DNA from 2 places in the Parageobacillus galactosidasius genome. Region 1 is predicted to be linked to the other one. Evidence: riboswitches for the same ligand, from Rfam matches in the RefSeq annotation. Region 1 holds a riboswitch; the other holds the start of a gene.

Region 1 (4,515 bases):
TTCATTAATCCGGTTAACGCAGCCGTACCGGACACTGCAAACGGAGCGGTGACATAAATTTTCGCATCTTTCACTCCCGCTGTAATCAGGGCGTTTGTGTACATTTCTTCGGTTACCCATGTGATATTATGAGTTTCTACGTCCAACCCAGAGCCTTTCGCACCGATCGTAATCATCGATGAGGAGATTGCTCTCGTTCCGATTTGCGCTTTTGGAATAAGACCATCGAGATATTTATGTTCTTCCGCGTTAGAAACCGTAATGATTTGTGCATTGTCCGGAGCATTCATTTCATTTAAAATTTGTTGCTTTTGCTGTTCGGTTAAATTTTCGCCTAATGTAATAATCACATCGCCTTCTGCCGCATCTGCTGCTGCCATGGCAGGAAATGTAAATAGCAGCGATGCAAGCAGAGATCCTATCAACATTCGTTTCACAATGTCATCCTCCTTCGTAATAATACCCCTTTTCAACATATCCGTAATACATTATATTACTTTTTTTATGTGGACAACAATGATATGATAGTGATGCGCAATCATGAAAAAAGGAGCTGTTTACGTATGGCGAAAAAAGGATATATCTTAATGGAAAATGGGAAAAAAATCGAGTTTGAACTATTTCCAAATGAAGCGCCGATTACGGTAGCAAATTTCGAAAAATTAGCAAATGAAGGATTTTATAACGGTTTGACGTTCCACCGCGTCATTCCTGGTTTTGTCAGCCAAGGAGGGTGCCCGTATGGCAACGGAACGGGGGATGCCGGCTATACGATTCCGTGCGAAACCGATCACAACCCGCATAAACATGTGACCGGTGCGATTTCGATGGCACACCGCGGCCGTGATACAGGAAGCTGCCAATTTTTCATCGTTCATGAACCACAGCCGCACTTAGATGGGGTACACACCGTATTTGGCCAAGTAACATCGGGAATGGATGTTGTAAAATCAATGAAAAACGGCGATGTCATGAAAGAAGTAAAAGTGTTTGATGAGGAATAAGGATGAAAAAGGCTTAACAGTTTCTCTGTTAAGTCTTTTAAATATGTGAAACACCATCTCCGTAAGAGGTGAAAGAATGGAGCGGAAAAAATGGATATTATTTTTTCTTTTATTAGGAGCAAGTTTTGTATGGGGGATTATTTATTGGCTGTTTATCGCGAAATAATAAAAACATCGTTTAAGCCATCCGTTTTTGTTTCACAATCGTAAATGAATGGACAAACCGCTTTTGTGTGATATAATAATAAAAAATTCCATATTGTTCGTATCCTTCGGGGCAGGGTGAAATTCCCGACCGGCGGTGATGAAGTGGTGTCACTTCTCAGCCCGCGAGCCGTATAGGCACGATCCGGTGCAATTCCGGAGCCGACAGTATAGTCTGGATGGGAGAAGGATCACAAGATGCACATGGCCGTACTATATTAGATAAGGAGCGGTTTCGTTTGTCGCAACTCCGCTTTCCAAAATATAGAACGCGATATTTAGCGGGGATAGCTATGTGGAGTAGCGAATAAATGGCGTTTTCGCAATATGTGAGTTATTTTTTCCATATTTCAACAAAGAAAGCTGTCTAAGTTATTTTTTGGATAACGTGTCTTTGTATGAATTGTGGCTAAAAACAGACATATTCTTTCACACAACTGAAAAACTTGCTTCCCCGCTTATATAATGCCGTTTTTTAGTACGCAAAAATGTAATCATTGTGATTCTGCATAATCCTGCCCTAGGACTTTGGACCTAGGGTTTTCTTTATGCCAAAAAAGGAGGCAGCGCCATGCGAAACGATGAACAGTATATGCGCCTAGCAATCGAAATCGCCAAAGCAGGAATTGGACAAACGTCTCCTAATCCGGTTGTCGGCGCTGTTGTGGTGAAAGATGGAGAAATTGTCGGATTTGGCGCCCATTTGAAAGCAGGGGAGCCGCACGCGGAGGTACATGCCATCCGTATGGCGGGAGAAAAAGCGAAAGGATCTACCGTTTATGTAACGCTGGAGCCGTGCAGTCATTATGGGAAAACGCCCCCTTGCGCCGATTTATTAGTGGAAACAGGTGTTCAACGCGTTGTCATTGCGACGACAGATCCGAACCCGCTCGTAGCCGGTAAAGGCATCGAAAAACTAAGAAGTGCGGGAATTGACGTGAAGCTTGGGGTGCTGAAAGAGGAAGCGGATGAGTTAAACCGCGTGTTTTTCCACTACATTGCGACAAAAATGCCGTTTGTGACGCTAAAATATGCAAGCAGTCTTGATGGAAAAATTGCAACGACAACCGGAGAAAGCAAATGGATTACATCCGAAGCGGCCCGGGAAGATGTGCATCGCTATCGGGCGGTGCATGATGCGATTCTTGTTGGGGTAAACACCGTTATTGCGGATAATCCAAGTTTAACCGTAAGGCTTCCCGAAGGTGGAAAAAATCCGATACGCATCGTTTTAGATACGCATTTGCGCACGCCGCTTGATGCAAACATTCTCAATGATGGCCAAGCAGAAACGTGGATTGTTGTCGGCAGTGAAATCAGCGTTGAAAAAAGGAAGCGGTATGAGAAAGAAAATGTACAAATTATTTCCATGAAAAAGCCGCATATTGATATAGATGAATTGCTGCGCGTACTTGGTGAGAAACGAATTACTTCCCTTTTTGTTGAAGGCGGATCACACGTGCATGATAGTTTCGTGCGCGCCAAGGCAGTTAATGAAATCGTCGCATACTTTGCTCCGAAGATCATTGGCGGAAAACAAGCGCCAACGCCAATAGGGGGAATTGGTTTTGCCGGCATGGCTGACGTTATGCAGCTAGAAATTCGGCGAGTAGAGACGATCGGGCCAGATATAAAAATCGTCGCAATACCAAAATAAAAGGGTGAGTACACGATGTTTACAGGAATTATTGAGGAAGTCGGTACGATCGAGCAAATGAGACAGTCAGGCGAAGCGATTGTGATGACGATTGGAGCAAAAAAAGTTTTAGAAGACGTTCATCTTGGGGACAGCATCGCGGTCAACGGAGTTTGTTTGACCGTAACGTCGTTTACGGACCGATCGTTTACCGTTGATGTGATGCCGGAAACGGTAAGAGCCACATCGCTGCGCACGTTAACAAAAGGTTCGAAAGTGAATTTAGAACGGGCGATGGCAGCAAACGGCCGTTTTGGCGGTCACTTCGTTTCCGGACATGTCGACGGCATCGGTGAAATCATTCGTAAATGGCCATCGGCGAATGCGGTGTATTATGAAATTAAAATCCCGCAGGAATTGCGGAAATATATGATTTTAAAAGGGTCTGTCGCTGTCGATGGAACGAGTTTAACGATCTTCGGACTCACCGATGACACGTTTACGATTTCACTCATTCCGCATACGCGCACGGAAACGATTTTAGGCGATAAACATCCAGGAGATATTGTCAATATCGAATGTGATGTCATCGGAAAATATGTTGCCCAGTTCATGGAAGGAAAAAAAGAAGAACCGAAGTCGGCGATTACGCTTGAATTTTTAGAACGGCACGGTTTTAAGTAAGCAATAAAGGAGGAGCTGACGATGTTTGACACGATCGAAGAAGCGATTTATGAATTGATGCAAGGGAAAGTCATTATTGTATGTGATGACGAGGATCGTGAAAACGAAGGAGATTTTGTCGCATTGGCGGAAAAAGCGACCCCAGAAGTGATTAATTTTATGATTAAATACGGCCGCGGCCTTGTTTGCGTTCCGATTACGGAAGAATTAGCCGATAAGCTTGATTTAGCCCCAATGGTCAATCATAATACGGATTCTCATGGCACTGCTTTTACGGTTAGCATTGATTATAAATCAACGACAACAGGCATTAGCGCTTATGAACGTTCGATGACGATTCAAGCGCTGTTAGATCCCAATGCGAAAGCGAGCGATTTTAAACGTCCTGGGCACGTTTTTCCACTTGTGGCGAAAAAAGGAGGCGTATTGCGGCGCGCCGGCCATACGGAAGCGGCGGTCGATTTAGCGCGATTATGTGGCGCAAAGCCGGCCGGTGTGATTTGCGAAATCATTAAAGAGGATGGCACGATGGCGCGTGTTTCGGATTTAAGAAAAATCGCTGATGAATTTGATTTGAAAATGATCACGATTAAAGATTTAATCGAGTATCGGAGCCGAAAAGAAAAATTAGTGAAACGCGAAGTAGAAGTGATGCTTCCAACAGAGTTTGGCAAGTTTAAAGCAATTGGCTATACAAATATTGTTGATGGAAAAGAGCATGTTGCTTTAGTCAAAGGCGAAATCATTCCAGATGAACCAATCCTTGTTCGGGTTCATTCCGAATGCTTAACAGGCGATGTGTTTGGCTCCTGCCGTTGTGATTGCGGACCGCAGCTTCATGCGGCGCTCCGCCAAATTGAAGAAGAAGGCCGCGGCGTTTTATTATATATGCGTCAAGAAGGCCGCGGCATCGGGTTAATCAACAAATTGCGCGCGTATAAGCTGCAAGAGCAAGGCTATGATACGGTGGAAGCAAATGAAAGGCTT
Region 2 (4,515 bases), 670 kb from region 1:
ATTAGCTTTATTATTTCTTTAGCGGCAGTAGCAAAAAAACCAAGGTACATTGCTGAAACGGAACATAAAAGGATTCATCCCCCTGAAAAGGAAAAATAACCATAATAACGAAATATAACGCTATACTCGAACCACTTTTCCTTCTCACCAATGTAACTTAGTTACTCTTGTGTTTCTAACTTCGGAGTGGAACCATCCAAGAAAACGAGCAGCTCCATTCCAAAACTTCAAAAAGAACTGCCTCCTTCGGTTTTACGAAAATTTATTTAAAGCTTCTTTTTGAAACTTTGTTCATTCCACTTGCCCACTCAAAGCTCTGGCGATTTGCGCCAACATAAACGCATCACAGACGTTATCGCTCGCCACTGTGCTCAAATCCCCAGAGAACCATTTATCTTTTTTGCATTACCTTTACCGGTTGTAAATTTTTTTACCGAAGACGTTGAAACCTCGTGGCAGCTAAATTAAATCCTGCCTGAAGAAGCTTAGATCGGAGTATCCAATCAGTTTCGTACTGAACACTGACGGCAGATCCCTTTGAATCGTAAAAACCCTTGATGAAAAAACATCTTTTTCTGCATGTATTCCTAACTCTTTTAGCAATATCCGTGAATCTGTGTAGGGCCCGGCCCTTTTCTCTATCCGATTATTTCCTGCCAATATAGTTGCGTACACCACTTTCTCGCCGTATCATTTTATATAAATTCATACATAGAAAAGGGGGGCTCGCCATTGACAAAACAGCTGCCGCCAGGCCAATTTGAAACGGAAAAATGGCCGATTCTCCATGATGGGGATGTTTATCAATTTGATGAATCAACATGGGAATTCCGCTTATTTGGGGATGTAAAAGAAGAAGTCTCTCTTTCCTATCAGCAAGTAATGGAACTGCCAAAAACAATCTCGACGATCGATATGCATTGTGTGACGACATGGTCGAAATTTGATACAACATTTGAAGGGATTGCCTTTCGCGAGTTTTTGCGCTTTGTTGAACTGGCCCCAGATGTGAAATACGTGAAAATTTACGGCTATTTAAAAGGAGACCGCTTCGGCTATTCGGCGAACTTGCCGCTCGAGGCGCTGATGGGCGATGACGCGCTATTTGTGTACCGCTGGAAAGACAAACGTCATGACTGGCAGGATATTTCCCCAAAACATGGCTATCCGCTCCGCTTTATTCCACCTGCATCGTTTTATTTATGGAAAGGAACGAAATGGGCATCTGGAATCCAGTTCATGAAAAAAGACGAGCCGGGATATTGGGAACAACGCGGCTTCTCGATGACCGCCAATCCGTTTAAGGAAGAGCGCTTTGCCGATCCAAACGATAATGTAAAACTTTTTTGAAAAGTTCATTGTATTCACCCCTAAAAAACGAGAGCTTCTTTTTTAGAGTTCCTCTCAGCTTGCCGACAAAGTCGACAAGCTGAGAAAGAGTCTTTTCTAAGACAACCTCTTTTTATTTTTTGCACTCTTCATACACGGAAGAAACGGGCACACAACGATTTTCTTTTACTGCCATGTTGCCCATTCTCAACCTTTACATTGTCCTTTTTATACACTCTATCCAGTTTTTTTATTATTGTCTTGGCATCATTCGAGGTTTTTTACTTTTTTTGCATTTAGCACATATTTTCATTAGAAAACCTACTTAATGTGTATATGGCTGTTTAAAGGTGGTTCTTGCATTCCTTTGGTTGAAAATTCAGATAATTGGGATAATAAGTCGAAAAATTCTAATTTTTCCCTTTCCTGATATTTGCGAATATTAAGAAGCAGAAAAAAATAACTTTAGCATGGTTATTTAATAAGAGGCTGCCTCAAGAGGTCGATTCAACGGCCTTTTGAGGCAGCCTCGCTGCATATATGCACTATGCATGATGCGTTGCCGCTTGTTTTTGCATCCACTGGTGCAAACGGACAAACAAGAGCATAAATACAATCGTGATCATCGCGCCTTTTACTGCGTTAAACGGCAAGATAGCCGAAACAACCAATGCCCTTGTTTCCGGCGCGCTCATCGCCGGTGCGCCTAGAAAGATCGTATACGCCGGCAGAAACACGTAGTAGTTCAATACGCTCATCATCAGCGCCATAACGGCGGTGCCAATGACTAAACCAGCCAGCATTCCTTTTTTTGATTTTGTTTTATGATATACGTAATATGTCGGCAAAATAAACGTAATCCCGGCCATAAAGTTGGCGATATGCCCGACCGGAACGCCGGTAGGACTGCCGACCATGAAATAATTCAACACATTTTTCAGCAATTCAACGGACACTCCCGCCAGCGGTCCGTACAGAATCGCGGCGATCAATGCAGGAACGTCGCTGAAATCCACCAATAGAAAGTTTGGAAATGGCGGAAGCGGAAAGTTTAACAGCATCAGTAAATCGAGATGGCACTAAACACTCCAATTAAGACAAGCGCGCGGATATTCATTTTTCTCATGTCGATTCTCCTCTCCTTCTCGTGATCCATCCTCACAAGAAGAAGGCTGCCAACTTTGAGCGTCAAATAAAAAACCCTTAAGTGTTCACACTTAAGGGAGAAAAAGGGTATGCTCAAATAGACGTTCGATCGCGCAACATTCGAACGCCGGCAAACCTTCATCTTCTCCCATCCAGACTATACTGTCGGCTCCGGAATTGCACCGGATCGTGCCTATGCGGCTCGCGGGCTGAGAAGCAAATTGCTTCATCACCGCCGGTCGGGAATTTCACCCTGCCCCGAAGATGAATCGTATTATATTTTTTTAATATTATTATATAATTTCTTTATGCGTTATGTCTATCATCAATGCAGTGCATATGAATGCTCTTTTTTCTCACACCAACATGATTTTTCATTTTTATGATAAAATAAAGAAGGAAAAAGATAGTAAATAATAAGGAGCTGACTATCATGAAAAACGAAATCATTGAACGTTTTACGAAGTATGTTCAAGTTGACACCCAGTCTGACCCGAACAGTGATACTTGTCCCTCCACTCCGGGTCAATGGACGCTAGCGAGAATGCTAGTAGAAGAATTAAAAGCAATCGGCATGGAAGAAGTAACAATAGACGAAAACGGCTATATCATGGCAACATTGCCCGCAAATACCGATAAAGATGTGCCAACCATTGGCTTTTTAGCCCATATGGATACGGCTCCCGAATTTACCGGCGCCAATGTAAAACCGCAAATTGTCGAAAACTACGATGGCAATGATATCATATTAAATGAGGCGCTACATATTGTGCTTTCGCCGAAAGATTTTCCGGAACTTGCAAACTACAAAGGCCATACATTAATCACCACCGACGGCACGACGCTGCTTGGCGCGGACAATAAAGCGGGAATCGCGGAAATTATGACGGCGATGGCCTACTTAATCCAACATCCGGAAATTAAACACGGAAAAGTGCGCGTCGCGTTTACACCGGATGAAGAAATCGGCAGAGGGCCGCATAAGTTTGACGTCGCTAAGTTCGGTGCTAAATATGCGTACACAGTCGATGGCGGTCCGCTTGGCGAATTAGAGTATGAAAGCTTTAACGCCGCGGAGGCAAAAATCAAATTTAAAGGAAAAAATGTTCATCCAGGCACCGCCAAAGGCAAAATGATTAACTCGATGAAAATCGCGATGGAATTTCACGCACAGCTTCCTGCCAACGAAGCGCCGGAACATACGGAAGGCTACGAAGGATTTTATCATTTGCTTTCCTTCCAAGGAAATGTCGAAGAAACAGCGCTTCATTACATTATCCGCGACTTTGACCGCGAACAATTTGAAGCGCGCAAAGCAAAAATGCGGGAAATCGCGGCAAAACTGCAAGAAAAATACGGAAAAGAGCGAATCGCGATCGAAATAAAAGACCAATATTATAACATGAGAGAAAAAATCGAACCGGTCCGCGAAGTTGTCGATATCGCCTATGAAGCGATGAAAAACTTAAATATTGAACCGAAAATTTCGCCGATCCGCGGCGGCACGGACGGGTCGCAGCTTTCGTACATGGGGCTGCCGACTCCAAATATTTTCACGGGCGGCGAAAACTTCCACGGCCGCTATGAATACATTTCCGTCGACAACATGATCAAAGCAACAAACGTCATTATTGAAATTATTAAGCTGTTCGAGCAAAAAGCGTAACAGAAAAGCTGGTTCCAACGGCGTTTTGGAACCAGCTTTTTCATATTTAGCGAAGCTGTTGAATGCGGCCTTCGATTTGGGCATCAAATGGCTGAGGAAGCTGTTGAATATAATGGATGAGCGCCTCTAAATCGACTGGTCCTACTTCGCGGTTTTTCCCTTCCGTAAATACCGTGAAGTTATCTCCCCCATCAGCTAGGAAGCTGTTTGCTGTAACGGTGTATTCCGCATTTGGATCGAGTTTTGCGCCGTTTGGCAAATAAATATCGACGACTTTGTCTGTTGGTTTGCTTGCGTCCCAAGTATATGTGAGACCGGAAATTTGCAGCATGCGTGTTTGATTCGACTGCCATTGTTGGTTCAATAGCTTACGG

What was found. A riboswitch is a leader RNA that binds a small molecule or an ion and turns the genes downstream of it on or off. The one in region 1 is predicted to bind FMN.
Region 2: another riboswitch for FMN. It lies ahead of B9L23_RS10245 (ECF transporter S component); the one in region 1 lies ahead of ribD (bifunctional diaminohydroxyphosphoribosylaminopyrimidine deaminase/5-amino-6-(5-phosphoribosylamino)uracil reductase RibD).

Annotation. Positions count from the first base shown of each region.
Region 1 is NZ_NDYL01000002.1:858,327-862,841, reverse strand. Features, by position in the region: gene B9L23_RS13875 (DUF1002 domain-containing protein) at 1-428, opposite strand, end outside; gene B9L23_RS13870 (peptidylprolyl isomerase) at 564-1,004, shown strand; FMN riboswitch at 1,269-1,403, shown strand; gene ribD (bifunctional diaminohydroxyphosphoribosylaminopyrimidine deaminase/5-amino-6-(5-phosphoribosylamino)uracil reductase RibD) at 1,780-2,865, shown strand; gene ribE (riboflavin synthase) at 2,881-3,528, shown strand; gene B9L23_RS13855 (bifunctional 3,4-dihydroxy-2-butanone-4-phosphate synthase/GTP cyclohydrolase II) at 3,550-4,515, shown strand, end outside.
Region 2 is NZ_NDYL01000002.1:186,358-190,872, reverse strand. Features, by position in the region: gene B9L23_RS20435 (hypothetical protein) at 1-99, shown strand, start outside; gene B9L23_RS10250 (molybdopterin-dependent oxidoreductase) at 733-1,350, shown strand; partial or broken gene B9L23_RS10245 (ECF transporter S component) at 1,875-2,455, opposite strand; FMN riboswitch at 2,612-2,745, opposite strand; gene pepT (peptidase T) at 2,909-4,141, shown strand; gene B9L23_RS10235 (bifunctional metallophosphatase/5'-nucleotidase) at 4,188-4,515, opposite strand, start outside.